One region of the Shewanella seohaensis genome, then DNA from elsewhere that is predicted to be linked to it. Evidence: predicted binding sites of a transcription regulator. Region 1 holds the regulator's gene; the other holds the start of a gene.
What was found. Region 1 encodes sigma-54, which starts transcription at its own class of promoters, with help from an activator protein. Its sites were predicted from a motif close to GTTGGCACGNNNNTNGNNT; they were not measured.

Region 1 (6,108 bases):
AGTATCTTTCGCAAGCTGAGCGTGCACGACAATATCATGGCGGTACTGCAAACCCGTAAAGAGCTCAATCGCGATCAACGCGAAGAAGAGCTGGAACATCTGCTCGAAGAGTTCCATATCACCCATATTCGCGATAGCCAAGGCATGTCGTTATCGGGCGGTGAACGTCGCCGTGTCGAAATTGCCCGCGCTTTAGCGGCCAATCCTAAGTTTATTCTGCTCGATGAACCCTTCGCCGGTGTCGACCCGATTTCGGTTATCGATATCAAGAAAATCATCGAACAACTCAAGAGCCGAGGCCTTGGGGTACTGATCACAGACCACAATGTGCGCGAGACCTTAGACGTCTGTGAACATGCCTACATTGTTAGTCACGGAAACCTGATTGCCGAAGGAACTCCCGCAGAGATCTTAGACAATCAGCAAGTTAGGGCTGTGTACTTAGGTGAACAATTCAGGCTATAGTTACTTAAACAGAGCCAATTAGCCTTGGATTTTGGCTTAGTAAGCGCCATCAATATGATAACAAGCGGCCTAAATTCAAAATAATAACGTAGGGATCAGCGGTAACATGAAAGCGTCACTCCAGCTCAAACTGGGTCAACAGTTAACCATGACGCCACAACTTCAACAGGCCATTCGTCTGTTGCAATTGTCGTCATTGGAACTGCAGCAAGAGATCCAGCAAGCCTTAGACTCTAATCCTCTTCTCGAGCTGGAAGAGGAGCAATTCGACGCGCCTACCGAACGTAAGCAAGATATCGCCGATACCGACTTTAGCGAAACGACGGCCCAACCACAGGAACAAGACAATTCCACCGTGGACATTGCCGAGTCGTTGACCAAAGAATCTCTGCCCGAAGAACTGCCCATGGACACCACTTGGGATGAAGTCTTTACCGCCTCGCCAAACTCAGGTTCTGGTGCCAGCCGTGAAGATGACATGCCCTTCCAAGGGGAAACCAGTGAAGGCCTGTACGAACATTTAGAATGGCAGAAAAACCTCACGCCCTTCTCTGAAACCGACTTAGCCATCGCCACCGCGATTATTGATGCCATCGACGATCAAGGTTATCTCACTCAAAGTACTGAAGATATCCTCGAGGCCATGGGCAATCCAGAGATTGAACTGGATGAAGTCGAAGCCGTACTCAAGCGTATTCAACACTTCGATCCCGTTGGTGTCGCCGCAAGGGATTTAAGCGAATGTCTGCTTATCCAACTCTCCCATTTTTCGCCGGATACCCCACACCTCGAAAACGCCCGCATGTTGATCAAAGATCATTTAGATCTGATCGCTGCCCGCGACTTTAGGTTGTTGATGCGTAAGACCAAACTTAAAGAGGACGAGTTAAGGGACAGCATAGCGCTGATCCAAACCTTAAACCCTCGCCCCGGTTTGCTCATCACCCCTGTTGATGAAGAATATGTCATCCCCGATGTATCGGTGTCGAAGAAAAACGGTCGCTGGGTGGTCGAGTTAAATCCAGACTGCATGCCAAAAATCAATGTTAATCAGCAATATGCAGCCATGGCACGCAGCACCAAAAGCCAAGCCGATAGCCAATTTATCCGCGGGCATCTGCAAGAAGCCAAGTGGTTTATCAAAAGCCTTGAAAGCCGTAACGAAACACTGCTCAAAGTGGCAAACTGCATAGTGCAATATCAACAGGGCTTCTTCGAATACGGTGAAGAAGCCATGAAACCTATGGTCCTGAACGATATCGCCGAGGCGGTAGAAATGCATGAGTCCACCATTTCACGGGTGACCACACAAAAATACATGCATACCCCAAAGGGACTTTTTGAACTAAAATATTTCTTCTCAAGCCACGTCGGGACTGATGATGGCGGTGAGTGCTCATCCACGGCAATCAGAGCCTTCATTAAGAAACTGGTTGCAGCGGAAAACCAGAAAAAACCATTAAGCGACAGCAAGATGGCACAGCTTCTGGCAGAACAGGGAATTAACGTTGCGCGCAGAACCATTGCGAAGTACCGAGAAGCGATGCTTATTCCCCCTTCCAATCAGCGTAAAAGTTTATAGCCTAAAGTGGAAATCGGAGGACGTTTATATGCAAATAAACCTGAGTGGACACCATATCGAGATTACTGAATCGTTACGGGCTTATGTTGAGGAAAAGTTTTCAAAACTTGAACGTCATTTCGAACAGATCAATAATGTGCACGTTGTGCTCAATGTTGAGAAAATGCAACAAATTGCCGAAGCGAGAATCAACCTCACCGGTGGTGAAGTCTTCGCGACTTCAGAGCATGCAGATATGTATGCTGCCATAGACGTCCTGATAGACAAGCTTGATCGTCAGGTTATTAAACACAAAGAGAAGTTAACAAAACACTAGCAATGGAACTTCGTACCATACTGCGGCCGGAATGCACGACCTGCGCCACTCCGGGCAGTAAGAAAAAGGTACTGGAACTTATCAGCGACTTAGCCGCTGCCCAGTACCCCACCCTCTCATCTCAAGAGATCTTCGAAAGCCTAGTGGCGCGCGAAAAGATGGGGAGCACAGGTATAGGTAACGGCATCGCCATTCCACATGGTCGATTAACCGATATAACACAACCCATAGCCATATTGGTGAAATGTGAGGAGCCGATAGCCTTTGATGCTATCGATAAACAACCTGTCGACATTTTATTTGCGCTGCTGGTGCCTGCTGACCAATGTCAACAGCACTTAAGCACTTTGTCCTGCATGGCTGAAAAGCTCAGCGACAAACAAATATTGAAGCAATTGCGCAAGACGCATGATGAAACGGAACTCTATCAGGTAATCACTGGATGAAACTGGTCATAGTGTCAGGGCGCTCAGGCTCAGGCAAATCGGTCGCACTAAGAGTGCTTGAAGATCTCGGCTACTATTGTGTCGATAATCTTCCGTTGCCGCTGATTGGCAGCTTACTCGAACAGCTCAAGGGCAGTAACGATCTCGTCGCCATCAGCGTCGACGTGCGTAACCTGCCGGAGCAAGACAAGGTACTCGTCAAACAGCTCGCAAGCCTGCCAGAGGGCACTGAACTTACCAGCTTCTTCTTAAATTCCAGCGATAAAGTACTGTTAAAGCGCTACAGCGAGACTCGGCGCTTACATCCCTTATCTAAGAGCCGAGTATCACTGCAAGAAGCCATCAAACTTGAAGGAAAATTGCTCGAGCCCCTGTCACAGCAGATGGATCACTACATAGATACCTCGAATCTGAATATCTATGAACTCAGCGACCAAGTGCGGCAAATCCTGCTTGGCAGTGTCGATAAGGAACTGGTGATCAACTTCGAGTCCTTCGGTTTTAAGCATGGTATGCCAACCGAAGCCGACTTTATGTTTGATGTGCGCTTTTTACCCAATCCCCATTGGGAACCCGAGCTGCGCCCCCTAACCGGCTTAGATGAACCCGTTGCCGAGTTTTTAAATCGCCAGCCGCTGGTCAATAAGTTCATCTGGCAAATCGAGAATTTACTCGAGACTTGGTTACCTCACTTAGAGCGTAATAATCGCAGCTATCTGACCATCGCCATCGGCTGTACCGGCGGCCAACACAGATCGGTTTACGTGGCCGAACAGCTAGCTAAACGCTTTAGCAACGGCAAACACAAAGTGAATGCCCGCCACCGAGAGTTAAGCCATGCCAAAGCTTGAGCGCCAAATCACCATCTGCAATAAACTCGGTTTACATGCCCGCGCCGCGACAAAGCTCGTGGTGTTGGCCTCAGAGTTTGATGCCAGCATTACGCTGATCCAAGGTGAAAAACAGGCCTCTGCCGCCAGTGTTTTAGGACTACTCATGCTGGAAACCGGTATGGGTAAAACCATTACCCTGATTGCCGAAGGCCCAGATGCGGAGCCCGCTCTCAATGCCATTTGCGCGCTTATCGACGCTAAGTTCGACGAAGCCTGCTAATTGCCTCGACATCTCATCTCTATGCCCCCTACAGCTATTCAGTACCCTGTTTGGTTTTGATTTCAGCACCTTATACCAGTAAAACACATTTGTGACTCGACGCCCTCCCGTGCGCTCAATTACAATATACTGCTGCGCTTTGGCTTAAGTCCTTTGGCTTAAGTCCTCAACAGCCAAACGCCCCATCCACGTCGCCACCTTGGAGGAAACATGCCTGTAGAAGCCTCAGACAGTTTACAAGTCGAACAACGTCTCGACCAACTGAGCCATGCCCTCAATAGCGGTATGTTTGTGCATGTCAGGCAAATGCTGCAAAACATGGCGGCGTCGGATATCGCATTGATTCTAGAGTCCTCGCCCCCTAAAGCGCGGCAAGTGCTATGGCAACTTATCGATCAAGATCAGCTCGGGGATATTCTCGATGAACTCAGTGAAGAGTTAAAAGACCCGCTGATCCGCGCCATGAGCCCTGAACGGGTCGCCAAGGCTACCGCCAGTATGGATACGGACGATCTCGCTTATATCCTGCGAAGCTTGCCGGATACCGTCTATAAGCAAGTATTGCAGTCTATGAGCCTGCAAAACCGCCAGCGGGTCGAGCAAGCGCTCTCCTACCCCGATGAAACCGCGGGCAGCCTAATGAACACAGATACTGTGACCTTAAGGCCCGATGTAAATATCGATGTGGTACTGCGTTATTTGCGCCAACGGGGCAACCTGCCCGACACCACTGACACCTTATACGTGGTGGATAAGCACGATCGCGTACTCGGCGGGGTCAAACTTGCGGATCTGCTCACCTGCGATCCCAATACTCATATCAGCAGCATTATCGATACTGATATTGAGAGCATTCCCGTGGGCATGTCCGACAGCGAAGTAGCACAGCTGTTCGAGCGCCATGACTGGGTATCTGCGCCAGTGGTCGACAGTGAGGGCAAATTACTCGGGCGTATCACCATCGATGACGTGGTGGATGTTATCCGTGAAGACGCCGAGCACTCCATGATGGGGATGGCGGGGATGGACGATGATGAAGACACCTTCGCCCCTGTGGTAAAGAGTACTTTCCGCCGCTCACTCTGGCTGACGATTAACCTGTTTGCCGCCCTGCTGGCGGCCTCTGTCAGCAATATGTTTGAAGGCACAATCGAACAATTCGCCACGATTGCGATTTTAATGACGATTGTACCGAGCATGGGCGGGGTCGCGGGTAATCAAACCTTAGCCCTAGTGATCCGCGGGATTGCCTTAGGCCATATTGGCCAGAGCAATGCTCGCTGGCTGATTGGCAAAGAACTCGCCATTGGCTTTTTGAACGGCCTCATGTGGTCGATTTTGGTGTTTATCGCGGTATTAGTTTGGAAAGATGATATGGCGCTTGCCAGCCTGATTGGCGGCGCAATGCTCATCAATATGACAGTAGCAGGACTGGCTGGCGCCAGTATTCCGCTGATCTTAAAACGCTTGAAAGTGGATCCGGCGTTAGCGGGCGGTATGGTGCTCACCACTGTCACCGATGTCATTGGCCTGTTTGCCTTCTTAGGATTAGCGACCCTGTATTTAATGCACTAGTACTAAACCTGCTAAATCGAGCAACAAAAATGGCGCCATAGGGCGCCATTTTTAATGAGTCCATTAGACATTATTTTTTAGGCGGCTGAAAGCCATAGCCCGTTAAAATCGCCTGTCCCTCAGGGGATAAAATAAACTCGGCCAGAGGCGCGGCCGCACTATTGGCATCCTTCAACACCAATAGGCCATAGTCGGCGCCAACGGCTAACTCTGGCGGTAAATCGACAATCTTGAGGCTCGGCACTTCTTTTTGTGCCAGCACCGCATTGGTGCAATAGGTTAAGAACACATCCGCCTGCTTATTTTCCATCACCCAAGCATAGGGATTACGATCTTTGGGCGGTTTAGCACTCTCTGGCCCACCCGTTAGCTGCAATGCTTTGGTTTCTAATGTGGTTTTTGCATTGGCTTTTAAGGCCTCGGCTTTCGCAAATACAGCCCAAGCATAATCCCCCGCGGGATCCGCTTTTGGCGTTGACGTACCAAGCTTAATTTGCGGCGCGAGCAGGGTGTCTAATAAGTTCGCACTGGTGAGTGGTACATCCGCCTGGGCAATGGCACAGAGCTGGTTACGGGCAAACATTTGCACCTGTTGACCCGCTCCCGCATCG
Region 2 (6,108 bases), on a different contig from region 1:
TTCGTTGAGTCTATCGGGCAAGTTTTGTTGTAACACGACCTGGAATTTATCGCCAACTCGAATGCCGTGTTTGCGACCTAAGTTGAGGATAATTCTATCGCCTTGACGGCTGACGACTTGTCCTAATAGTGGTCTGCAATTGAGCGTGTTGTCTATATCTCGAGTTGCTTCTTGCATGATTTGGCTGATATTTCTGCCATAGGATGAACGCCAAAATCGGTCACTATTAGGGGCTATGATGGCCTGTTCTTCAAACTCCCACGGGGCAGAGGTACTGTAGGTTTTGCTCCATACTTCCTCGCCGCTAATGCCGTGATAGAGACTGAGCTTAAATTGGAATTGTCTGAGTGGCGCTTCATCCCACCATCCCATAAAGGTAGATTGCACTGGCTCAGTCGATATATCGATGATTTGTGGCAATAAAATATATTGGCTATCGGTGATTTCACTCAACCAACTGGGGAGTCGATAGCCGCGGATATCGACGAGTTCCTGTGCAATATCAAGCCGCTCTTTGGCATGGATATGGCTAAAACCAGTAGATGAGTAGCCATCAATACTATTACCCAGTTTCTCGGAGATGACTTCTTCAAATCCCGATAATTGTCCGTAGCGTAACTGTGCTCGGTCTTTTATTTGCGCTTGGGGAATTAAGATGGCGGCCTTTAATTGGCCTGCCGGGCATTGCTGGGTTGGGTCATCATTGAGATCGAGCCTGAGGGATACATAGATTTTATTGCCTTGAATACGCTCGCTCACCAATTGAATGCTAATCGCCTGGGCATAACGATTAATCGCAAAGCTGTTTTGCGTTAAGTTGCCGTTAGTAGTTTGCTGTTCGCTGGTGATTTGGATACCGGTACTGAGCGTGGCATAACTCACCGCTTGATTGATGGCTTCTTCACGTGCTTGGGCGATGTTGCCATTGGTGATCACCGCTTCTCCACTGGCCTCGACCCATTCGGCGTTTGCCGGTGCAGCAAATAGCAGTAGGCTGCTGATTATGAGCAAGTTCTTTCTTAGTATGTTCATCAATAAGCCCTTAACTAAAATTGCTGGGATGAGTCAGTTTACTGGCAGTACTTTATGGCTCTAAGCAAATTGTATGCCTGATTTATCGTGGTAAAGGGATAAAGTTATCAATAGATTTGTCGATAATCTGAAGAGTTCATTAAGCGCAATATTTTGACTTGGTCTAATACTTGCTTGCTTTATGGCAAAGATTGCGGCTCCCACTGGGCCACATTGATACTGATGACGAGGTTACTCCTATGCTTAAGCGTGCATTCATTCCTCTGGCACTGTTAGTGCTGGTTGGGTGTGCGACTAAACCCGTGGCACCGCCCAAACCTAGCTTAGCTGACGGCAATGGTTTGCCGCCTACGGCGACAATTAATCATCTAGCGCAGCGCATTGTGACTGAGTTAGTCAAACAGAATGATGCCTTGCGTCCCGACCAACCTATCGTTGTTGCCACGCCTGTGTTAGTGGGGAATTTGAGTAGCACCAATGCGCTGGCGCAGCAGCTCCAGCAAGGGCTGATGACGTCTTTGCATAGCTTTATGTTTAATGTGGTGGATTTGAATTTAGGTGATGGGTTGAGTGTGACGGCTGATGGCGATTTTATTTTGACGCGCGATTGGCAAAAGCTTTCGACCAACTTACCCGTTGACCATATTGTGGTATCGACGATGAGTCCCACGACCAATGGCATGGCAATTAACACTCGGATTGTCACCCTGAGTAATAATCGCGTGGTGTCAGCCTCTCAAACCTATGTGACCCAAAAAGAGTTGAGCAATTACATGCAGCCTTCAGAGCAAGTTATCTCTCAGGATGGGATTTTATACCGCCAGTCGAGCCCTGGTATGAATGAAGTGCGAGTGCTAGGAGATGGAAAATGAAACGCTACCTATTCATTGTTGCGGCGCTCCTACTGACAGGGTGTGCTGCCAAAGATAAATATGTTCAGTGGGAAGATGTACCGCCAAGCAGTTTTCCTAAGTTGACGGCCATAGGTTATGCCCCGCTTGCGACTCAACCGGCTAAAGAGCAGTCCCAACGAGTATTGATGGCGATGCAGGCCTCAAAAATTGTAGCTTATCGTGAACTGGCTGAACAAGTGTATGGACAAAAGATCACCGCCAATAGCAGTGTCAGTGATTGGATGTTGACAGATGACAATGTTAAAGCTTCTGTGACTGGGGTGATCCGCGGCGCAAGAGTGGTAAAAAGCTACCCGGCAGGGGATCACTATGTCACCGAGTTGGAGCTTGATTTTGCCAAGGTATGGCAAATTTACCAACAGCAGAGCCGCCCACAAAGAATTAAAGACGTTACCTATTTTTAGCGCTAGGGTAGGTTTTAGCGCTAGTGCTGGGTGACTACTAGTCCTTGCTGTACCAATAAACAAAAGCCGCACTCAGTTTTAGCGCGGCTTTTGTTTGTATCCCGTTTACTTTTTATTGCTCGACTTATGCTTTTAAATCATTACCTAAGCTAGAAAGAGTCGAGGTTCTGCCTTTATCGTTATAAGTCAGAGTAGTCGCGTTTCGGCTCGCCTGTAAGGCTTGGGCAAAGCGGTTTAGACTCGCCAGATTCATCTCGATGAGACTGGCATTTTGAGCGTTAAGATCCTTACATTCGGCAAGGGCCTCTTTTACGACGGCCATTTTATGGGATAGTTCTACTTGCGAGGTGAGTAAGGATTTATCGCTGTGATTGGCCAGTAAGTCATCGTTGGCCTTGAGTTCTTGCAGGCATGTTGATTTTTGCTCCGCAAGCGATAAAAGCAAATCGGCGTTTTGGTCAACCAAAGCGCCTTTTTCCTTAAGAATAATCTGTTTAAGAACAGCCAAATGGGCGTGTTGTTGATCTACCAGTTTAGCTATTTCTGTCATAGTTACTCTTTATTGAGGTCATTCAATTCAGCTTCGAAGCTGGCAATGTTGGCCGCCAACTTTTCGGGATCAATTTTATAGCGACCTTCGGCAATCGCTTGCTTAATTTCAGCGACTTTCTTTTGGTCGACTTCAGGTAGGCTGGCCATTTTGGTTTGAGCTCCTTGTAGCTGTTGAGCTTGAGCCGTAATGACGACTGAGTCACCTTTTTGTTGAGTCGATTTAGCCGCAACCTGAGTCGATTGCTCGCTTTCGCTGCTCTTTTTAGTACTGTTTGAACGGACTTGCGCGGCCGCTCCGGCGTTAAATTTGCTAATATCAATTGCCATTTTAGGCTCCAGCGTCGTGTATACGGGATTTCTTAACTGGGGTATCGGCAGCCCAACGAAAAGCTTTAGCTTATTTTACATTCTAACTTCGACTTCGCCAATGGCTGTGACTATAGCATCTAGTTCCTTGTTTGAGCTGCTATTTTTGACCCTAATTTGGTCACCAATATTACCATCTTGCAGTGCTTCCCCCACGGTTTTTAGCACAAAATTACTGGAACGGACATAAATCGACACTGAATCATTCTTACAGACAAAGCAAAGGTTATTGGCAAAAATGGGAAAATTTTTGGCAACACGGCGTTTAACCCGTACGCCTGAAAGTTGGCTGGTATCGCTAAATTGCATTCCGCGTAAACTATTTTGATCAATATAACGGATTTCAACCTGAGTCGGACTGATTAACTCCCCTGGCGCCAGTGTTTCGCTGGCGACCACCACAGGGAACAAGATATCAACACGTACCGACATAAAAATCTGCCAAGGGTAGGCCAAATCCGGTGTGTCACAGCTGACTTTTACTGTGTTGTTGCGGCTGATTTCCCTATCCGATGCTAGTTCAACTTTTATTGGGGACGCACATTGTGCAGGTAATAGTCGGTTGTCGATAGGTTGGGGTGCGATTTCCACTTTGGCATTCGCCGGCACTGAAATCTTTTCATTAATAAGGGCTTTAGCTAACTCTGATATCGCCGATACGCTAGGTACCTCGGGAGCTGCATTGGCTGCCGAGGTGAGAAATAATGCGATAACACATAAAAAATATACTAAATTTACTTTCATAATGAAGAGACTAGCTTGTAACGCCAGAATGCACCTATACTTTTATCAAACGTGAAACTGTCCTGTGTCGTTAAGGCCAAAATTTCGTGTCAGAAGTTTGACTCAGTTTCAACTATGGTTATGGATAACAAGACGCAAGCAATTAATATGCCTATACTCAAACGAGTTTTAGGGCCGTATATAAACAGAACAAGGCAGAGTTATGTCGAGTATTCTTGATTCAGTCAACAAACGCACCCAACTCGTAGGTCAAAACCGACTAGAACTATTGCTATTTAAGTTGAATGGTCGTCAGCGATTTGGGATTAACGTATTCAAAGTGAAAGAGGTTTTGCAGTGTCCGCCATTAACGGCCTTGCCTAAACTTAACCCCTACGTCAAAGGGGTGGCACATATTCGCGGAACGACTATTTCAGTGATCGATTTAAGTGCCGCAACTGGTGGACGTCCGCTCGCGAGTACCGAAAATTGCTTTATTATCATTTCAGAATATAACCGTAGCGTGCAAGGTTTCTTGGTCAGTTCAGTTGAACGTATCATCAACATGAATTGGGAAGCTATTATGCCGCCACCGCAAGGTGCTGGCCGTTATTCCTATTTGACGGCGGTGACTGAAATTGAAGGCGAGTTAGTCGAAATTCTCGATGTTGAAAAGATTCTTGATGAAATCTCCCCAGTAAAAACCGCGATTAGTGAAGAAGTGAATGAGCAGCTCACTATCGATAGAAGTCAGCATTATCACATTATGGTGATTGATGATTCGGCTGTGGCTCGTAAGCAGATTATTCGCGCGTTGGAATCATTAAACTTACAGATTGATACGGCAAAAGATGGCCGCGAAGCATTGGACAAGTTAAAGGCGATTGCAGGTGAAATGAACAATGTCGCGGAAGAAATCCCATTGATTATTTCCGATATCGAAATGCCTGAAATGGATGGTTATACCTTAACGGCAGAAATCCGCGACGATCCAAAACTTAAGCATATTAAGGTTGTTTTGCATACTTCACTCAGCGGCGTGTTCAACCAGGCCATGGTGCAAAAAGTAGGTGCCAACGACTTTATCGCGAAATTCAATCCCGATGAATTAGCGGCAGCAGTGAACAAGCATTTAAGTTTGTAGTGAAAGTGTGGGTTAGTGCCTAGTAGCGCTTTACGCTATAATCTAGCCCTTATTACATGATTGTTGGCACTTATTTGGGTGCTTGCTATAGGATCTAGGACGTGAATGTGCCTGACAAATCACTCGCTGAAGCCGAATATAATCAATTTAGGTTGTTCCTAGAACAACACAGCGGCATCGTACTGGGGGAAAATAAACAATACCTAGTACGTAGCCGTCTTGCTCCTTTGATGGGCAAATATAATCTGCCTTCGTTATCCGATGTGGTAAAACATTCGATGAAGCCCACGGAGCGAGCCTTACGGGCAGAAGTGATCGACGCCATGACAACTAATGAAACCTTATGGTTTCGTGACCGTTATCCGTTTGAGTTGCTCAATAATGTGTTGTTACCTGAATACAGTAAGTTGGGGCGTCCATTAAAAATATGGTCCGCTGCCTGCTCGTCTGGCCAAGAGCCTTATTCGTTGGCAATGACTATCTTAGAATATCAACAGAAGAAGCCGGGAGCTTTGCCGGGCGGCGCCTCGATTCAAGCAACCGATCTTTCGCCTTCGATGCTGGAACGTTGTAAAAATGCCGAATACGATAGTTTGGCGTTAGCGCGTGGCTTATCCGAGGAGCGTAAGCGCCAGTTTTTTGATGCTTTGCCCTCTGGCAATATGCGAGTTAAGGATAACGTTAAGCGTTTAGTCAATTTTCGCGCCCATAACTTACTTGAGAGTTACACCTTACTCGGCAAGTTCGACATTATCTTCTGTCGAAATGTGCTGATCTATTTTGCCCCAGAGGCAAAAGCAAAAATTTTGCGGCAATTCGCTGCCGCTTTAAATCCGAAGGGCATACTCTTTCTCGGTGCGTCAGAGTCGATTGCGGGTCTGACGGATGAGTTTGATATGGTTCGTTGCAACCCTGGCATCTATTACCAGAAAAAGACTTAATATTCTGAAATTAAATAAAAATTACCGACATG

Region 2: the regulator sigma-54 is predicted to act here: its motif matches at 4,149-4,167, upstream of flgA (flagellar basal body P-ring formation chaperone FlgA).

What each region holds. Positions count from the first base shown of each region.
Region 1 is NZ_JAKILE010000001.1:465,646-471,753, forward strand. Features, by position in the region: gene lptB (LPS export ABC transporter ATP-binding protein) at 1-465, shown strand, start outside; gene L2713_RS02040 (RNA polymerase factor sigma-54) at 572-2,047, shown strand; gene hpf (ribosome hibernation promoting factor) at 2,076-2,363, shown strand; gene ptsN (PTS IIA-like nitrogen regulatory protein PtsN) at 2,366-2,809, shown strand; gene rapZ (RNase adapter RapZ) at 2,806-3,660, shown strand; gene L2713_RS02060 (HPr family phosphocarrier protein) at 3,647-3,922, shown strand; gene mgtE (magnesium transporter) at 4,133-5,497, shown strand; gene L2713_RS02070 (molybdate ABC transporter substrate-binding protein) at 5,568-6,108, opposite strand, start outside.
Region 2 is NZ_JAKILE010000004.1:115,786-121,893, reverse strand. Features, by position in the region: gene L2713_RS06020 (flagellar assembly protein FlgT) at 1-1,032, opposite strand, end outside; gene L2713_RS06015 (FlgO family outer membrane protein) at 1,272-1,904, shown strand; gene L2713_RS06010 (LPP20 family lipoprotein) at 1,901-2,350, shown strand; gene L2713_RS06005 (flagella synthesis protein FlgN) at 2,475-2,900, opposite strand; gene flgM (flagellar biosynthesis anti-sigma factor FlgM) at 2,903-3,229, opposite strand; gene flgA (flagellar basal body P-ring formation chaperone FlgA) at 3,305-4,012, opposite strand; gene L2713_RS05990 (chemotaxis protein CheV) at 4,215-5,135, shown strand; gene L2713_RS05985 (CheR family methyltransferase) at 5,237-6,076, shown strand.